3 regions of the Enterobacter sp. N5-15 genome follow, and region 1 is predicted to be linked to each of the others. Evidence: riboswitches for the same ligand, from Rfam matches in the RefSeq annotation. Region 1 holds a riboswitch; each other region holds the start of a gene.
The links. A riboswitch is a leader RNA that binds a small molecule or an ion and turns the genes downstream of it on or off. The one in region 1 is predicted to bind thiamine pyrophosphate.

Region 1 (6,548 bases):
TAAAAAGCGTGGTCGCCGAGCCTGCACGACCGGGCATGAGATCCTGAAACCAGAGCATGCCGATCCCGGCAACAATCCCGATAAACACGGCGTTAAACAGCTGCAGCGCCAGCAACGCTTCACGCGAATGGAAAAGGATCAGCCCCGCGTAGAACAGCACCCCGGCCGCCACGGCGACGATCATCATCCGACGCTTTCCAAAGCGCTTAACGTAGTAACCCGCCAGAATCATCGCCGGAATTTCCAGCCCGGCGGCGGTCCCCATTAAGATCCCCGCGAGTTTATCCGGTAAACCCAGATCGCTGCTGATCCACAGCGGCATATCGATGATGTACATGGTGTTGCAGGTCCACATCAGCGTGGAGGCAATAAACAGCATGCGGACGTTTTTGTCCTGCCAGCCGCTCACCTGGGTGACAGGTTTATCCGTCGCCTGTTCGACGCGCGCCACGGACGGCAGCGCGAAGGCAATCAATACCAGGCTGATGACAAAAATCCCGGCGGCGATGGAGAACATGGCGGTAAAGCCGTAGTTCAACGCCAGCATGAAGGCCAGCGGCGGCCCAATGACCCACGCCAGCGAGAGCTGGGCACGCATCACCGAGCTGAACATCACCACTTCCCGCGCCGAATTATCCGCATATTCACGGGCCAGCGCGAACAGCTGCGGCATGGCGGTGTTCGCCAGCGACGCCAGCAGCACGCCGCAGGTAATCAGCGTCAGATAATGACGGTTGAAGGCAAAGAGCAGCGCGTTGCCCACGGCCATGGCGCAGCAAAAGAGGATCAGCCTGCGGCGATCGCCCTGGCTGTCCGATCGTTTCGCCAGCGCGAGGCTGACCAGGATCCCGGCAATGGCGTTGACGGTATAAAACAGGCCGACCCAAAACGGCTGTGCCCCCACCTCGCGGCTGAGAAACAGGCTCAGCGTCGGCGCCTGCAGCGCACCCGCCACGCCCATCATAAAGGCCACCAGCATAAAAGCGGCATACACGCCGTTCAGGCGCCGCCCCATCGTCATCAACCACAGCATGCGCAAGTCCTTGTGAAAGCAAATCGAAACCGGGTGAAAGAATAAACGAAAAAAGCCAGCAAAAACATTTTGCTGGCGGGTGATTAGCACCAATACTCAGTCACACATGATCGAGGCGAGTTAGCGGGAAGAGGTCGGTGTTGTAACGTCCCACTGCATCAATTCTTCTAACGTTTTCAGCCGTTGCTCTGCACACCGGCGGGCCAGCCAGGACGATCCCTTTGTCGCTGAAAAGTACTGCTGATAAAACTGACGTGCGGTAGACCTCTTCATAATTTACCTCCTCGCTTCATCGAGGAGAATTATTGGCCTAATATAGGGATAAATAAATTGCTGGTTTTTTGTCAGGAGTTCCCCTTTTATGCCTTCCGGTCGTCTGCAACAACAGTTTATCCGCCTCTGGCAGTGCTGCGAGGGGCAATCGCAGGAGACCACGCTCAACGAGCTGGCTGACCTGCTTAGCTGTTCCCGCCGCCATATGCGCACGCTGCTCAACACCATGCAGCAGCAGGGATGGTTAAGCTGGGAAGCGGAGGCGGGACGCGGCAAACGCTCGCGACTGACCTTTCTCTATACCGGGCTGGCGTTGCAGCAGCAGCGCGCGGAAGACCTGCTGGAGCAGGACCGCATCGATCAGCTGGTACAGCTGGTGGGCGACAAAGCCGCCGTGCGCCAGATGCTGGTTTCCCATCTCGGACGCAGCTTTCGTCAGGGCCGACACATCCTGCGGGTGCTCTACTATCGCCCAATGAAAAATCTGTTGCCCGGCACGGCCTTACGCCGCTCTGAAACCCACATGGCCCGGCAAATCTTCAGCGGCCTGACGCGCATAAATGAGGAAAACGGGGAACTGGAAGCGGATATCGCGCACCACTGGCAGCAGGTTTCCCCGCTTCACTGGCGCTTCTTCTTACGCCCCGGCATCCACTTTCACCACGGCCGCGAGCTGGAAATGCACGACGTCATCGCCTCTCTGGAACGCGTCCGCAAGCTCCCGCTCTACTCCCATATCTCCCGCGTCCACTCCCCCACGGCCTGGACGCTGGATATCGAGCTGTCGCAGCTGGATAAGTGGCTTCCCTGGCTGCTGGGCTATGTGCCGTCGATGATTTTGCCCGGTGAGTGGGAATCGTTGAACAACTTTGCCAGCCAGCCGATTGGCACCGGCCCCTACTCCGTGTCCCGCAATAACAGCAACCAGCTGAAAATCCGCGCGTTCGATGACTACTTTGGCTATCGGGCGCTGATCGACGAAGTGAACGTGTGGGTATTACCGGATCTCAATGAAGAGCTGAGCGCCGGACTAACGCTTGAAGGCCCCACCACGGGAGAAAAGGCCGTGGAGAGTCGCCTGGAAGAGGGATGTTACTATCTCCTCTTTGACCGCCGCACCCACCGTGGGGCAAATCAGGCCGTGCGCAAGTGGATCAGCCACGTTTTGTCTCCTTCCAATCTGATCTACCATGCGGAAGAGCAGTACCAGACATACTGGTTCCCGGCGTACGGCCTGCTTCCGCGCTGGCACCACGCCCGCCCGGTGCACTGCGACAAACCCGCCGGGCTGGAGTCCATCACCCTGACCTACTACCGCGAGCACGTGGAGCATCGTTTTATCGCCAGAATCATGACCCGACTGCTGGCAGCCGAGGGGGTCACGTTAGACGTCAGGGAAGTGGACTATGACGAATGGCATCAGGGTGAGATCGCCAGTGATATCTGGCTCAACAGCGCCAACTTTACCCTGCCGCTCGATTTTTCCCTTTTCTCGCATCTGTATGAAGTTCCTCTCATCCAGCACTGCATCGACCGTGACTGGCAGCAGGATGCCGCCCAGTGGCGTGCGGGAGAAATGAATCTTGCTGCGTGGTGCCAGCAGCTTCTGGCCGAGCAGGCGATCGTACCGTTGATCCACCACTGGCTGATGATCCAGGGCCAGCGCAGCATGCGCGGCCTGCGGATGAATACCCTGGGCTGGTTTGATTTTAAATCCGCCTGGTTTGCACCGCCGGAGCCATAACGCTTTCGTAATATTCACCAAATCATTACAATAGCGCCGTTCTCAACGGGGTGCTGCATCACAGATGTGCGCTGAGATAATACCCGTCGAACCTGATCCGGATAACGCCGGCGAAGGGATTTGAGGCTGTCGCTCAAAATCCTTTGCCACTCAACTTTGAGGTGCAAAGTGTTAAAAAAAGTTCTCCCCCTGCTGGCGCTGCTGGCGTTGCCTGCTTTTGCCAAGCCCGTCCTGACGGTCTATACCTATGACTCCTTCTCTGCCGACTGGGGCCCTGGCCCGGTAGTCAAAAAAGCCTTCGAAGCGGACTGTAACTGCGAGCTGAAGTTCGTGGCACTGGAAGATGGCGTGTCGCTGCTCAACCGTCTGCGCATGGAAGGCAAAAACAGCAAGGCCGACGTGGTGCTCGGTCTGGATAACAACCTGCTGGAAGCCGCCTCGCAAACCAAACTGTTTGCCAAAAGCGGCGTTGCGGCAGATGCCGTTAACGTGCCGGGCGGCTGGAAAAACGACACCTTTGTGCCGTTCGACTACGGCTACTTTGCGTTCGTGTATGACAAAAACAAGCTGAAAAACCCGCCGAAGAGCCTGAAAGAGCTGGTTGAAAGTGACCAGAAGTGGCGCGTGATTTATGAAGATCCGCGTACCAGCACGCCGGGTCTGGGCCTGCTGCTGTGGATGCAGAAGGTCTACGGGGATAAAGCGCCGGAAGCGTGGCAGAAACTGGCCGCCAAAACCGTCACCGTGACCAAGGGCTGGAGCGAAGCCTATGGCCTGTTCCTGAAAGGCGAAAGCGACCTGGTGCTGAGCTATACCACCTCTCCGGCCTACCACATCATCGCCGAGAAGAAAGATAACTACGCTGCCGCTAATTTTGCTGAAGGGCACTATCTGCAGGTGGAAGTCGCCGCGCGTACCGCCGCCAGCAAACAGCCGGAGCTGGCCGAGAAGTTCCTGAAGTTCATGGTTTCACCGGCGTTCCAGAATGCGATTCCCGCAGGCAACTGGATGTATCCGGTCACTAACGTTGCCCTGCCCGCAGGTTTCGAGCAGTTGACCAAACCAACAGCCTCGCTGGAGTTTACGCCGCAGCAGGTCGCCGCGCAGCGTGCAGCATGGGTAAGTGAATGGCAACGCGCCGTCAGCCGTTGATTCCCGGCTGGTTACTTCCCGGGCTGCTCGCCGCCATAGTGATGGTAGTGGTCAGCCTGGGAGCTTTTCTTGCACTGTGGTTCAACGCGCCAGAGAGCGACCTGCTCGCCCTCTGGCACGACAGCTACCTCTGGCACGTTATCCGGTTCTCCTTCTGGCAGGCGTCTCTCTCTGCTCTGCTGTCGGCGATCCCGGCCATTTTTCTGGCGCGTGCCCTGTATCGGCGGCGTTTTCCCGGCAGGCTGGCACTGCTGCGCCTGTGCGCCATGACGCTGATCCTGCCCGTGCTGGTGGCGGTATTTGGTATTCTGAGCGTTTACGGACGCCAGGGCTGGCTGGCTTCGCTGTTCGGCCAGCTTGGTCTGGAATGGTCATTCTCGCCTTACGGACTGCGGGGCATTCTGCTGGCGCACGTCTTTTTCAATATGCCGATGGCAACGCGCCTCTTCTTGCAGGCGCTGGAAAACATTCCCGGCGAACAGCGTCAGGTTGCCGCCCAGCTCGGCATGCGCGGCTGGTCATTCTTTCGCTTTGTCGAATGGCCGTGGCTGCGCCGCCAGATCCCGCCCGTCGCGGCGTTAATCTTCATGCTCTGTTTTGCCAGCTTTGCCACCGTGCTGTCGCTCGGCGGCGGGCCGCAGGCCACCACCATTGAGCTGGCGATTTACCAGGCGCTGAGTTACGACTACGATCCCGGTCGCGCCGCGCTGCTGGCGATGGTGCAGATGGCGTGCTGCCTTGCGCTGGTGCTGCTGAGCCAGCGGCTGAGTAAAGCCATTCCCGCTGGCAGCAATCAAATAACCGGCTGGCGCGATCCGCAGGACAGCCTGCACAGCCGCGTCACCGATTTTATCCTGATTGCGCTGGCGCTCCTGCTTCTGCTGCCGCCGCTGATGGCCGTTATCGTTGACGGACTGAACCGCAATCTCATATCCGTCCTGCAACAGCCCGTCCTCTGGCAGGCCACCTGGACCTCGCTGCGTATCGCCCTGGCGGCTGGGTTACTGTGCGTCATGCTGACCATGATGCTGCTGTGGAGCAGCCGTGAACTCTATGCCCGGCAGGCCCAAAAGGCCGGACAGGCGTTAGAGCTGACGGGCATGCTGATTCTGGCGATGCCGGGCATCGTGCTGGCGACGGGCTTCTTTTTACTGTTCAACAGCACCATCGGCCTGCCGGAAAGAGCCGATGGCATTGTGATTTTCACCAACGCCCTGATGGCCATTCCCTACGCGCTCAAAGTGCTGGAAAACCCGATGCGCGACGTCAACAGCCGCTACGGTTTGCTGTGCCAGTCGCTGGGCATGCAGGGCTGGCAGCGGCTGAAGGTGGTTGAACTGCGCGCGCTAAAACGCCCGCTGGCGCAGGCGCTGGCGTTTGCCTGCGTGCTGTCGATTGGGGATTTTGGCGTGGTGGCTCTCTTTGGCAATGACGATTTCCGCACGCTGCCATACTGGCTCTATCAGCAAATCGGCTCTTATCGCAGTCAGGACGGCGCGGTCACCGCGCTGTTACTGCTGCTGCTGTGCTTTGCCTTATTTACCGCTATCGAAAAACTTCCGGGGCGTGATGTTAAAACTGACTGATGTAACCTGGCTTTACCAGCATCTGCCGATGCGCTTCACGCTCTCCGTGCGTCAAGGGGAGATGATCGCCGTACTTGGCCCAAGCGGCGCGGGAAAAAGCACGCTGCTTAATTTGATTGCGGGTTTTCTGCAGCCGGCAAGCGGCGCGATCGTCATTGAAAATCACGATCATACCTACACGCCGCCCGCAAAACGTCCGGTCTCAATGCTGTTTCAGGAAAACAACCTGTTTACCCACCTGACGGTGCGGCAAAACATCGCGCTGGGAATGCATCCGGGACTCAGGCTGAACGATGCCCAGCGCCAGAAGCTGGAGATTATCGCCGCACAGATGGGGATCGCTGAGTTCATCGACAGGCTGCCGGGCGAGCTTTCCGGCGGCCAGCGTCAGCGCGTGGCGCTGGCGCGTTGTCTGGTGCGCGAGCAGCCGATCCTGCTGCTGGATGAGCCGTTCTCGGCGCTCGATCCCGCGCTGCGTCAGGAGATGCTGGCGCTGGTGCAGGACGTCTGTCAGCGCCAGCAGCTGACGATGCTGATGGTGTCGCACAGTATCGAAGATGCCGCTCGCATTGCGCCGCGATCGGTGGTGATTGCCGAAGGGCGTATTTTGTGGGATGGAAAAACAGAAGAACTGCTGAGTGGTAAAGCGGGGGCGTCTTCGCTGTTGGGCATTCGTGCGGTCTGATGCCCTCACCCTGGCCCTCTCCCACGGGGAGAGGGTACAAACATCAAAAACGGCAACTCTGGTTGCCGTTTTGCT
Region 2 (6,548 bases), 500 kb from region 1:
CAGCAAATGTTCCGCCACCATATAACAATCCACCCGCCAGCTGTCAGAGAGCCCGATCAGCGCGCCCAGACCGATTTTGTCGATGCCCGCGCGACCCAGCCTGTCCGGTGTTTCCAGGCGGAAAAAGAAATCCTGTTTCTTGCCCTTCAGGTGGTGCCGGGCGTACGTCGCCTCGTGGTAGGTTTCCTGGTAGACCATGACCCCGTCCAGCCCGAGGGTTTTGAGCTCCGCGTACTCCTCCTGCGCCAGGGGCTGCACTTCCATCTGCAACGACGCAAACTGACGACGAATGGCGGGAAGGTGGTGACGGAAATAGTCCATTCCCACTTTTCCCTGATGTTCGCCCGTGACCAGCAGAAGATGTTCAAAGCCCATTTCACGAATGGCCGCACACTCGCGGGCAATCTCACCTTCATCGAGCGTTTTACGCTTGATGCGGTTGCTCATGGAAAAACCGCAGTAGGTGCAGTCATTGGCGCACAGGTTAGAGAGATAGAGCGGCACGTAGAAGCTCACCGTGTTGCCAAAACGCTGGCGGGTGAGCCGCTGCGCTCGCTGGGCCATTGGTTCGAGGTACGCGCTGGCCGCCGGGGAGAGCAGGGCCATTAGATCCTCGCGGGTCAGATGGCGGGCGTTCAGCGCGCGCTCCACGTCAGCCGTCGTTTTGCTGTTGATGCGCAGGGCAATGTCGTCCCAGCTAAGCTGCCGCCAGCGCTCGGTAAACGTGCTCATGAGATCGCCTCCAGAAAACCGGTCAGCGGGCTGGTGGCCTGCGCCTGGAAGCTGCGCGAGCCGGGGCCGGACTCCCTTGCCAGCAGGCCAGCCTCAACGGCCATGCGGAACGCACGCGCCATCATGACCGGATCGTCGGCAACCGCGATGGCCGTGTTCACCAGCACCGCGTCGGCACCCATCTCCAGCGCCTGCGCGGCATGGCTTGGCACGCCAATGCCCGCATCCACCACCACCGGTACGGTAGCCTGCTCGATGATGATTTCCAGCATCGCGCGGGTTTCCAGCCCCTGGTTGGAGCCAATGGGGGCGCCCAGCGGCATGACGGCGGCGCAGCCGACCTCTTCCAGCCGTTTGCACAGAACAGGGTCGGCGCCGCAGTAAGGCAGGACGGTAAACCCTTGCTGCACCAGCTTTTCAGCCGCTTTCAGCGTTTCGATAGGGTCAGGCAGCAGCCAGCGGGCGTCAGGATGAATTTCCAGCTTCAGCCAGCGGGTGCCGAGCGCCTCGCGGGCCAGCTGCGCGGCGAAAATCGCCTCTTCGGCCGTTTTGGCACCGGAGGTGTTGGGCAGCAGCGTGACGCCAGCCGCCAGTAAAGGAGCCAGAATGGCATCGCTGTGATGACGCAGATCCACGCGCTTGAGCGCCAGCGTCACCAGCTGGCTGCCGCTTTCGCGAATGGCATCCACCATCAGCTGCGGCGAGGCGAATTTTCCGGTTCCGGTAAACAGATGTGAATCAAAGACTTTATCGGCAATACGTAACATCTCAGCCCCCTGCGATAACCTGAAACAGCAGGATCTGGTCGCCGTCATTGACCTGCTGATGTTCCCACTGCTCGCGCGGCAGGATCTGTTGATTGAGCGCCAGCGCCCTTCCCGGCCTGAGCTGACGCAGCTTGTCGAGCAGTACCGCAACGGTGAGCCCGTCGTCGCATCTCATCGGCTCATCGTTAAACAGAATGCGCATCGCGACCTCCGCATACCGGGCAGCGGCTTGCGCGGTGTAAGGCCAGATGGCGCCAGCCGCTGGAGCGGGCATCAAACAGCCGCAGCGTATTGCGTTCCGTCTCCATGCCGCTGAGCAGCTTGATGGCTTCCAGCGCCTGCATTGTGCCCATTACGCCGACCACCGGACCAAGAATGCCCGCCGTACGGCAGTTGCGTGCGGGCTCTGCATCATCCGGCCACAGGCAGCGATAGCAGCCCTGCGACCACGGCGGGGTCAGGACCATCATCTGCCCGCCGAAACCCACCGCGCTGGCGGTGATAAGCGGCGTATTACTTGCCACGCAGGCGGCGTTAATCGCCTGGCGCGTCGCCATGTTGTCCGTGCAGTCCAGCACCGCGTCGGCAAGGGCGACCTCACGGCTCAGGCTTTCACCGCTGAGCCGATCCTGCAGGGCAATCAGCTCGATATCCGGGTTGAGCTGGTTCAGGCGCTGTCGGGTGATTTGCGCTTTCGGCTGGTTGATATCCTCGGTGGTAAAGAGGATTTGTCGCTGCAGGTTGCTGAGGTGAACCTCGTCGTCATCGGCCAGCACCAGTGTACCGATACCTGCACCTGCCAGATAAATCGCGGCGGGCGCGCCTAACCCGCCCAGACCGACAATCAGCACCCGGCTGGCGAGCAGTTTTTGCTGCCCGTCGATGGCGATATCTTCCAGCAGGATCTGACGGCTGTAGCGCATAAAATCACGATCGTTCATCACCCGCTCCTGCCAGCTGTAACAGCTGTTCGGTGGCGAATTGCCAGTCTGCGGCCTGGGTGATGGCGCTGACGACGGCGATACTGCCGACGCCGGTCTCCAGCACCGCCGGGGCGCGTTCAAGGCTGATCCCGCCGATGGCGACGGTAGGGTAATCGGCAAGGCGTTTAACGTGGTTCGCCAGCTGCGTCAGACCCTGCGGTGCGGAGGGCATCTGCTTGGTTTGCGTCGGGAAGACGTGACCCAGCGCGATGTAAGAGGGACGGGCCGCCAGCGCCACGTCGATCTCCATGTCATCGTGTGTTGAAACGCCAAGGCGCAACCCGGCTTCGCGGATAGCGCTCAGATCCGTTGTTTCCAGATCCTCCTGACCCAGATGCACGCCGTAAGCCTGGTGCTTAACGGCCAGCCGCCAGTAGTCGTTGATAAACAGGCGGGCGTTATGCCGACGCCCAAGCGCGATGGCGGCAACCACATCCGCTTCCACCTCTTCGTCGCGTTTATCCTTGATGCGCAGCTGGAGGGTGCGAACGCCAGCCTTCAGCAGGCGCTCTATCCACTCCACGCTGTCCACCACCGGATAGAGCCCTAAACGGTAGGGGACGGGCGGGAAATCGGGCTGGTACATTACGCCTCCTCTTTTTTGAGGTAGATTTCGCCGCCTCTGGCGCGGAAGGTTTCTGACATGTCCGCCATACCCACTTCAATGGTCTGCGCGGCGGCGTAGTCGCGCACCTCCTGGCTGATTTTCATCGAGCAGAACTTCGGCCCGCACATAGAGCAGAAGTGTGCGACTTTGCCTGATTCCTGCGGGAGGGTTTCGTCGTGATAGGCGCGGGCGGTGAACGGGTCCAGCGCCAGGTTGAACTGGTCTTCCCAGCGGAATTCGAAGCGCGCCTTCGACATGGCGTTATCGCGGATTTGCGCGCCCGGGTGGCCTTTGGCCAGATCCGCCGCGTGGGCGGCAATTTTGTAGGTGATCAGCCCCTGCTTCACGTCCTCTTTGTTTGGCAGGCCGAGGTGCTCTTTCGGCGTCACGTAGCAGAGCATGGCGCAGCCGAACCAGCCGATCATCGCCGCCCCAATGCCTGACGTGAAGTGGTCATAGCCCGGCGCAATATCGGTGGTCAACGGCCCCAGGGTGTAGAACGGCGCTTCGTGGCAGTGCTCCAGCTCCTCGGTCATGTTGCGGCGGATCATCTGCATCGGCACGTGTCCCGGACCTTCAATCATCACCTGCACGTCATACTCCCAGGCGATTTTGGTCAGTTCGCCCAGCGTGTGCAGCTCGGCAAACTGCGCTTCGTCATTCGCGTCGCGAATAGAGCCAGGACGCAGGCCGTCGCCCAACGACAGAGAGACATCGTACGCGGCACAGATTTCGCAGATCTCGCGGAAGTGCTCGTAGAGGAAGTTTTCCTGATGATGGGAGAGGCACCACTTCGCCATGATGGAACCGCCGCGCGAGACGATGCCGGTCAGGCGCTTAGCCGTCATCGGCACGTAGCGCAGCAGCACGCCCGCGTGAATGGTGAAGTAGTCCACGCCCTGTTCAGCCTGCTCCAGCAGCGTGTCGCGGAACGCTTCCCAGGTGAGGTCTTCGGCAATGCCGTTGACCTTCTCCAGCGCCTGATAAATCGGGACGGTACCAATCGGTACCGGGCTGTTACGCAGGATCCACTCGCGGGTTTCGTGAATATAGCGGCCAGTGGAGAGGTCCATTACCGTGTCCGCACCCCAGCGCGTGGACCAGACCAGCTTTTCCACCTCTTCTTCGATGGAGGAGGTCACGGCCGAGTTACCGATGTTCGCGTTGACCTTCACCAGGAAGTTGCGGCCAATAATCATCGGCTCGGACTCCGGATGGTTGATGTTGGCGGGGATAATCGCGCGGCCTGCGGCCACTTCGTCGCGCACAAACTCCGGCGTGATGTTCTCCGGCAGGCGAGCGCCAAAGCCTTCACCCGGATGCTGATAGCGCAGCACTTCGCTACGGATGCGTTCGCGGCCCATGTTTTCGCGGATGGCGATGAACTCCATCTCCGGCGTGACGATGCCCTGGCGCGCGTAGTGCAGCTGGGTCACGCATTTGCCCGCTTTGGCGCGTTTTGGCGTCAGCAGGCCGGTAAAGCGCAGCCCGTCCAGACCGTCGTCGGCCAGGCGCTCTTTGGTGTAGGCAGAGCTTTGCTCGTTTAGCGCTTCGCTATCATCACGCGCCTCAATCCACGGCTGGCGCAGCTTCGCCAGACCCTGCTGGACGTTGATGGCAACATCAGGGTCGCCGTAAGGGCCGGAGGTGTCGTATACCGGCACGGCTTCGTTGTCTTCATACTGCGGGTTATCTTTGCTGCCGCCGATAAGCGTCGGGCTGAGCTGAATTTCGCGCATTGGGACGCGGATATCGGCCTGCGAGCCGGAAATGTAGATGCGTTTCGAGTTCGGGAAAGCGGTGCCTTCCAGCGTGTCGATGAAGTGTTGGGCCTGTGCGCGCTGTTCGCGGCGGGTCAGTTTTGCAGTAGACATAGCTCATTCCAAAAGTGAAGGACATGGCTTGTCAGACGACGGATGAAGCAAGAGAGGATCGCCCTCAGGCGATACAACAGCAGTGTGACTCTTGTTCCCTTCGCAGGTATTAGCCTGATCAGGTTCCGCGGATCCCGAATTAACGGTCTCAGCCCGCGCTTTCAGGCGCTGGGCACTCCGACAAGAAAAATCCCCCTCGTGAGAGGGGCGAATGGTTGTAAATTACTCGTTAACGATGAAGAACTCAAGCAGGGCGCGCGACGTTCTCTTCGTTACTGATGTTCAAATCATTGTCCAGCACGAGGGCGATCAGCTTATCTTCCAGCGTGAATCGCTCTTCCAGCGCTTCACCGAGGTCGGATAGCGCCCGCTGGAACTCAAGATAGTTATCGTGATCGATGGCGTTCTCAAGCGCGGAATCATAGTAATCCATGATCTGCTGGGTGTTGGCTTCCAGCAGCGGATAGAGCTTGCTGGCCGCTAAATACGGTGTTGTCCCTTCCATTTCGCGGATAATGCGTTCATAAATATTGAAATGGCCGTCGGACAGATAGTCGACCAGGCCCTGACAAAAATCATCCAGCGCTTTTTCATTCAGTCGCATAAACGATTCTTTGCCAGGCTTAATACCGACCAGATTGTAATAAGCCACGAGTAGATGCTTGCGTACATGTAGCCAGCGATCCACCAGTTTGTTACTTCCTCTAACGCGCTCAGTCAGGCTTTCCAGCTGGTTTAACATGGTCGACTCCGCAAAATGTAGGATTGAATCTGCTTATCCAGAATGTAACCACAATGCTAACAACATGTCAGTGAAGCGAAGGTAGTGCAATAGATATGGATCGTATTATTGAAAAATCAGATCTTGGTTGGTGGATCGTCAGTCACGAACAAAAGTTATGGCTGCCTGCCGGGGAAATCCCCTATGGCGCAGCTGAGGCGTTCGAACTTGTTGGCCAGCCAGCGCTAAAGATCGGCGAGTGGCAGGGTGAGCCCGTGTGGTTGATCCAACAGCCCCGCCGCCAGGACATGGGATCCGTGCGCCAGGTGCTGGATCTGGACGTGGGGCTGTTCCAGCTGGCGGGGCGGGGCGTGCAGCTGGCAGAGTTTTACCGCTCGCATAAATACTGCGGCTACTGCGGTCATACCATGCGTCCGAGCAAAACCGAGTGGGCGATGCTCTGCAGCCACTGCCGCGAGCGCTACTATCCGCAGATTGCGCCGTGCATTATCGTCGCTATCCGCCGGGAGGATTCCATCCTGCTGGCGCAGCATACCCGCCATCGCAACGGCATCCACACCGTGCTGGCCGGCTTCGTCGAAGTGGGCGAAACGCTGGAGCAGGCGGTGGCGCGCGAGGTGATGGAGGAGAGCGGGATCAAAGTGAAGAACCTGCGCTACGTCACCTCCCAGCCGTGGCCGTTCCCGCAGTCGCTGATGACGGCATTTATGGCCGAATACGACAGCGGCGAGATCGTTATTGACCAGAAAGAGCTGCTGGACGCGAACTGGTATCGCTACGACGATTTACCGCTGTTGCCTCCGCCGGGTACCGTGGCGCGTCGGCTGATAGAAGATACCGTGG
Region 3 (6,548 bases), 2.4 Mb from region 1:
CGCGGACGTTATCGGCAAGCATATTCTGCAATGGGCGCTCGATTTCGATGCGTTTAATAAGAACGTGCTCGGCCCGACCTCCAAAATCGCGCTTAACGCGATTCGCGACGGGAAGCCGGTCAGCGAACTGGAAAACAACGGCGTGACCAACGGGGCGGCAATGCGCGCCTCCCCGCTGGGCTGCCTGCTTCCGGCCACGCGTCTGGAGCACTTTGTTGAGCAGGTGGCGCTGGCCTCCAGCCCGACCCATAAATCCGATCTCGCCATTGCCGGCGCGGTGGTGATTGCCTGGGCGATTTCCCGCGCCGTCGACGGCGAAAGCTGGCAGAACATCGTCGATGCGCTGCCGGGTATCGCCCGCTATGCGCAGGAGGCGAAAACCACCACCTTCAGCGCGTCGCTCGCAGCACGTATTGAGCTGGCGCTTAAGACCGTGCGGGAAGCCAACGGGGTTGAGTCCGCCAGCGAGCAGGTGTACCAGCTCGTGGGGGCCGGAACCAGCACCGTTGAGTCCGTTCCGGCGGCCATTGCGATGGTCGAACTGGCGGGAACCGACCCAAACCGCTGCGCCATTTTATGCGCCAATCTGGGCGGCGATACCGACACCATTGGCGCAATGGCGACGGCCATCTGCGGTGCGCTCCACGGCGTGCAGGCGATTGACCCGGCGCTCAAAGCCGAACTCGACGCCGTCAACCGGCTCGATTTCGGCCACTATTGCGAGAAACTGCTGCACTATCGGGAGCAAAGGGAGGGCGTATGAATTCATTTGCCCAACGTCTCGACACCCTGCACGCCACGCGTCCGGTAACGGTGCTGGGCGCAGCGGTGATTGACGTCATCGCCGACGCCTACGCCCTGCCCTGGCGCGGGTGCGATATCGAGCTCAAACAGCAGGGCGTGAATATTGGCGGCTGCGCGCTGAATATCGCCATCGCCCTGAAACGGCTCGGCATTACGGCGCAAAACGCTCTGCCCGTCGGCCACGGCGTGTGGGCGGATATCATCCGCAACGCCATGGCGAAGCAGGATCTGCACAGCGCCATCGAGGCCGAAACCGGCGATAACGGCTGGTGCCTGGCGCTGGTGGAGCCGGACGGCGAGCGCACCTTTATGTCCTTTAGCGGCGTGGAGAACCAGTGGCAGCTGCGCTGGCTTGATGTGCTTAACATCCCGTCGAACAGCCTGGTCTATTTATCCGGCTATCAGCTGGCCTCGCCGTGCGGCGAGCTGCTGACACGCTGGCTGGAGGGGTTGCAGGACGTGACGGCCTTTATTGATTTCGGTCCCCGCATCGCGGATATCCCCGACGCGCTGATGGCGCGAATTATGGCCTGCAGACCGATTGTGTCGCTTAATCGTCAGGAAGCGGAGATCGCAGCCGAACGACTGGGTGTAGCGGCTGAAAATCTGGGTGCGGAGTGGCAGCATCGCTTCGGTGCCGCCCTGATTGTGCGGCATGATAAAGACGGTGCCGCATGGTATGACGGTGACGTCTCGGGCGTTGTTCCGGCATTTCCGGCCACGGTGGTGGATACCATTGGCGCTGGCGACAGCCACGCGGGCGGAACGCTTGCCGGGCTGGCGGCGGGATGGTCACTGGCAGACGCCGTTCTGCTGGGGAATGCCGTGGCGTCCTGGGTAGTCAGCCACCGCGGCGGGGACTGCGCCCCGACTCGCGACGAATTATTCCTCGCACACAAAGACGTATAGATCGCTGCGACAGTAGCTGATGCTGTACTCAATCGGCCGGTGCTGTTGGTCAAGCGCGACCTGCTTGATCACCAGCACCGGTATTTTTTCGTCCATCTTAATGTGCGCCTGAAACTCGCTGTCCGGCATGCGGGCGCTGACCCGCGAACGGGTACGCTGCGGGAAAATATTCTGACTGCGGAAGTAATCGTACAGCGAAATGCCAATCGCATCCGCATCGGGAATCAGCCCAACCGGCACCCAGGACTCTTCGATCGACACCGCATCGTCATCCACATAGCGAATGCGCTTGAGCAAAAAGACTTCGCTGTCCGGCGGGATCGACAGGTGGTTTGCGACCTCTTCCGGGCATTTCACCACCCGCTTGTTGACCCATAGCGTATTCGGCTTTTGACCGCGCAGCACCACCTGCTGGGAAAAGCCGCGCGCCTCTTTCAGCGAATATTCAAAGATGTTGTTGATTTGCGTGCCATAGCCACGGGAACGCGTCACCACGCCCTCTTCCTCCAGCGCCTGCATCGCTTTTCGCACGGTGATGCGCGACACCCCGGTTAACTGGCTCAGATCGCGCTCGCCGGGCAAAATATTCCCGTGCTCTAACATGCCGCTTCGCACCGCATTTTTTACCGTTTCGGCAAATTTCAGGTACAGCGGCGTGTTGTCAGGCGCGGCGATCCGTTCATTCAGTTGAGCGATTAACCGGGTATGCGCTTGTTCCATCTCTGTTTTCTCAGGCGTGGTGTTTCCTGCCAGTATACTGGGTTACCACCATGCATGAAAATGATGAACCGGCCCAATACCGTGACCCACTTCCAGAGTATCGGCTTTTGCCAGCGCCGCTGAGAGCCAGATTTTCGCTTCGCGCACCGTATCGGACCAGCCGTCATGCCGTGGACGCAGCGCCGCCAGCGCGGCAGAGAGCGTACAGCCCGTACCGTGGGTGTTTTTGGTCTGCACGCGCGGCGCGGTAAAGCGTACTTCGCCGTCGCGGGTAAAGAGCCAGTCCGGACTTTCGGCATCATCCAGGTGTCCGCCTTTCATCAGCACCGCGCCGCAGCCCATTGCCAGCAGCGCGTTCCCCTGCGCTTTCATCTCGCGTTCAGTTTGCGCGTGCGATGTGCCCAGCAGCGCGGCGGCTTCCGGCAGATTGGGCGTAATGAGCGCCACCTGCGGCAACAGCTTATTGCGCAGCGTCTCGACGGCGGAGGCGGAGAGCAGCGGATCGCCGCTTTTTGCCAGCATGACGGTATCCAGCACCACGTTTTGTACCTGATAGCGCTTAAGCCGCTCGGCCACCGCTTCCACTATGTCGGTCTCGGCCAGCATGCCGATCTTGGTGGTATCGATGCGGACGTCGCTGAACACCGAATCCAGCTGCGCGGCAACAAAATCCGGTTCAATACGGTAGACCGACTGCACGCCGCGCGTGTTTTGCGCCACCAGCGCGGTAATGACCGAGCAGCCGTACGCGCCAAGGGCCGAGAAGGTTTTCAGGTCAGCCTGGATACCCGCGCCGCCGCTGGGATCGGTGCCGGCAATGGTCAGGGCGTTAATCCGCTTCATGCCTGCTCCTCCAGCGTGTAGAGCGCATCCAGGAACGCGCTGGCAAAACTGCCCGGCCCAAGTGACTGCGCAACGGCCACCGTTCCGGCCCGCTTCATCCATCCGCAGGCGGCAGCGACGTTATCCATCCGGTCGCCCGGCAGCGAGCAGCTCGCCGCCACAACGGCAGAGAGCGCGCATCCGGTTCCCACCACGCGCGTCATCAGCGGATCGCCGCCCGTGACCGTGCGGGTACGTTGCCCGTCAGTGATGTAATCCACCTCGCCGGTGACGACCACAACGGCATTTGTCTGGCGAGCCAGCGCCTGTGCGGCGGACACCGCGCTGGCGGCGGTATCGGTCGTATCAACGCCGCGCCCGCCCGCGCTCATTCCGGCAAGGGCAAGAATTTCAGAGGCATTGCCGCGAATGGCGGTCGGTTTCAGGGCAAGAATTTGATGGCAAAAGCGGGTGCGGAACGTCAGGGCACCCACGGCAACCGGGTCCAGCGTCCAGGGCTTGTCTGCCGCCACCGCGCTCTCAATCGCCCGGCGCATCGACTGGGCGCGCGGTGAGGTCAGCGTGCCAACGTTAATCAGCAGCGCATCGGCGATCGCGGCAAACTGTTCAGCCTCTTCGGCCTCAATCACCATCGCGGGTGATGCGCCAAGCGCGAGCAGAACGTTGGCCGTAAAGGTCTGTACGACATCGTTGGTCATACAATGGGTCAGCGGAGAACAGGTTCGGAAGTGGCGTAAAACGTGTAAATCGAGCAGGTCAGGCTGCATGGGTTCGCTCCTGCCTTGCGTGAAGAAGCGATGACCGGGAAGGCATCTGACTTCCCTACGCTGGCATTATCCAGATCAGGTAATACGGGTATTTCTCAGCCTTCAACGAAGAAGGGCACCCCGAGTCAAAATACTTTTAAAACAGAGAGTTATAAAAACTCATTAACGTTGTTTAGTGTAACCGCGGCCATGGGCCAGGCGCAAGGAGTTTCGATTTATCGCCGGGCGTGTCATAGCTGAAATCTCCAGACGTACTTTCCAGTCATTTGCCTATATTTATTACGCTTTAGTTAATTCTGGTTCAATAATTGTTAACGCCTTATTGAAAACCTTTATTACGCACGTTTACTGAGGCTATTATTTTTATTTTTTATTACGTGCCCCTTCATCTTTTATAAGATATAGAAACTTCTTTCGCATGAAAGAAAAAGGAAATATTAATTTATTTAAACCCATTGAACATTCGTATTTTCATCAATGGCTTAACGTTTCCCCTGGCTTACCACACAATCCATAAGTCAATGTATACATTAAATAAATCACCACGGCGTCGTATCCTGACCATGTATTTATTCATATCATTTATGATTTAGATCAAAATAATCAGTTTGGGTTTAATTGATAGTTTATTCACGCAACTAAAAAAGATCTAAGCAATGAATAACCTGTATTGATATATGGAAATACAGATACCTTCATGCTCAATAAAGCCAAAACCGTTCTGCTTAAATTTGTTTTTCAATACGTTAATGATGTGAGTCCTTCGAATGAAAGCTTTTAAGAAATCTGTTATTTCTGTTTTTGTATTAGGCGTGGTAGCAGGTAGCGCCATGAATATTACCGATGCTGCTGCAGCCTGGGACGATGCATCAATCACAAATATTGTGATTGACCATCAAGACCAAATTACGCAAAACAATGCTGATAGTATTGCTCGCGATCTCTCAACTGACAATCGCTTAACTCAGGTTGATAGCGACCTTCAATCGACTAAATTAGGTGTTTTGATCGTTGATCAAGCCACAAATGAGGCTAAGCAAAAAGCATTACTTGCTGGTGCGCTCGCAGATACTGCGAATCAAAAAAGTGAGGCTGCTTTACAGGGCGTCATGACGAACGGCACTGAAATTATCAATATGGAAAACGTTAACAAAGTGCAGGATAACCGTCTTGATAGCCTGGAAAGTGCCCCTAAACCCACTAACGGCGTAGATGGAAAAGATGGCGTGACGACTACCGTGACGCGCGTGCAGGTTGACGCAGCAACGCAAACGAAAGTGGCTAACAACAGCCAGGCTGTTACCGCCACCGCTCAGGAACTTCAGGCAACAAAGCAGACGTTACAGGCAATGAATAACAACACCCGCCAGCAGTTCAAATCATTGCACGACGAAGTGGATAATAATAAGAAACAGGCCAACGCCGGTATCTCGGGCGCCATGGCGATGGCAGGTTTACCGCAGGTACAAACGAATCAGCATGTTATGTTCTCTGCTGGCGGTGCAACGTACAATAGTGAAAGCGCCCTTGCCGTTGGGGCATCCGTTAACGTCAATCCACATACGATCGCCAAAGTCAGTTTCTCTGATGACACCGCAAATAACATGGGTGCCTCCATTGGCGTAGGGGTCGGCTTTTAATAGAAAAGCAGCATGGCAAAATATATTTTTATCTCTTTAATATTATACATGGCACTTATCCTTATTGGCATATGGTTAGGTTGTATGTATCACTCTTATTATATTTGCGGATATTGAACATTCTCCTGCTGCATATTTTTAACTTAAGGTCTTTGCGTAATGAAAAAAACTCTCTTAGCGGTAGTCATGGCGGGGGCTACTGCTCTGCTTTCTGCATGTACGTCGCCTGCTCAGCGCATGGCTGAATGTGAACGCCAGGGGATTAGCAAAGATACGTGCTACCTGGCTGAGCAAAACCGCCAGAATGCCTACAATGAATCCGCACAAAATGCAGCATGGGCGAACGCGCGTGATGCCGCTGCGGGTACGGGAATCTGGGCTAAGAAAGATGCGAAACAACATGCTCAGGCAGCTAAAGCGGCGCACACCTTTAAATGGGAAGGGATGAAAATTACGATTAGAGGTGAGATATTAGATGTTGACGGCGTATTAGGCGCGCTGGATGAAAACGAGCCTAAGGCAAAGGTTTATTCACAAGGGTTATACACCTTCATTTACTATCCTGCTAAAGGCAAATTAGCGGTGAGTAAAGAAGGTCAGTTTCAGGGCTACGCCAGAAAGATTAAATAATACTAAAGGCGACACCTGTCGCCTTTAGTATTTGCGGACCTTACTGAATTTTTCTGATGTAACTCATTTACTCTAACTGCCACGCACCGGCATCAATGAGCAACGCACTCCCCGTCCAGGCAAACAACGCCAGTTCGCGAGCCCCCGCTTCAGGATAAATGCGGCTGCTGAGGCACGCTTCACCCTCATTGACAAACACCTCCACCGACGAGTTGTCAAAGAACAGGCGCAGGTT

Region 2: another riboswitch for thiamine pyrophosphate. It lies ahead of thiC (phosphomethylpyrimidine synthase ThiC); the one in region 1 lies ahead of thiB (thiamine ABC transporter substrate binding subunit).
Region 3: another riboswitch for thiamine pyrophosphate. It lies ahead of thiM (hydroxyethylthiazole kinase); the one in region 1 lies ahead of thiB (thiamine ABC transporter substrate binding subunit).

What each region holds. Positions count from the first base shown of each region.
Region 1 is NZ_CM170150.1:753,118-759,665, reverse strand. It holds gene AC2TE5_RS03575 (sugar efflux transporter) at 1-1,033, opposite strand, end outside; gene sgrT (glucose uptake inhibitor SgrT) at 1,154-1,306, opposite strand; gene sgrR (HTH-type transcriptional regulator SgrR) at 1,395-3,050, shown strand; TPP riboswitch at 3,087-3,187, shown strand; gene thiB (thiamine ABC transporter substrate binding subunit) at 3,219-4,202, shown strand; gene thiP (thiamine/thiamine pyrophosphate ABC transporter permease ThiP) at 4,178-5,788, shown strand; gene thiQ (thiamine ABC transporter ATP-binding protein ThiQ) at 5,772-6,473, shown strand.
Region 2 is NZ_CM170150.1:251,329-257,876, forward strand. It holds gene thiH (2-iminoacetate synthase ThiH) at 1-732, opposite strand, end outside; gene thiG (thiazole synthase) at 729-1,499, opposite strand; gene thiS (sulfur carrier protein ThiS) at 1,501-1,701, opposite strand; gene AC2TE5_RS01175 (HesA/MoeB/ThiF family protein) at 1,685-2,440, opposite strand; gene thiE (thiamine phosphate synthase) at 2,427-3,068, opposite strand; gene thiC (phosphomethylpyrimidine synthase ThiC) at 3,068-4,963, opposite strand; TPP riboswitch at 5,042-5,153, opposite strand; gene AC2TE5_RS01190 (Rsd/AlgQ family anti-sigma factor) at 5,208-5,705, opposite strand; gene nudC (NAD(+) diphosphatase) at 5,801-6,548, shown strand, end outside.
Region 3 is NZ_CM170150.1:3,146,717-3,153,264, forward strand. It holds gene AC2TE5_RS14945 (ADP-ribosylglycohydrolase family protein) at 1-763, shown strand, start outside; gene AC2TE5_RS14950 (PfkB family carbohydrate kinase) at 760-1,713, shown strand; gene AC2TE5_RS14955 (GntR family transcriptional regulator) at 1,687-2,433, opposite strand; gene thiD (bifunctional hydroxymethylpyrimidine kinase/phosphomethylpyrimidine kinase) at 2,476-3,276, opposite strand; gene thiM (hydroxyethylthiazole kinase) at 3,273-4,043, opposite strand; TPP riboswitch at 4,079-4,176, opposite strand; gene AC2TE5_RS14970 (YadA C-terminal domain-containing protein) at 4,811-5,683, shown strand; gene AC2TE5_RS14975 (hypothetical protein) at 5,843-6,313, shown strand; gene AC2TE5_RS14980 (glycoside hydrolase family 32 protein) at 6,381-6,548, opposite strand, start outside.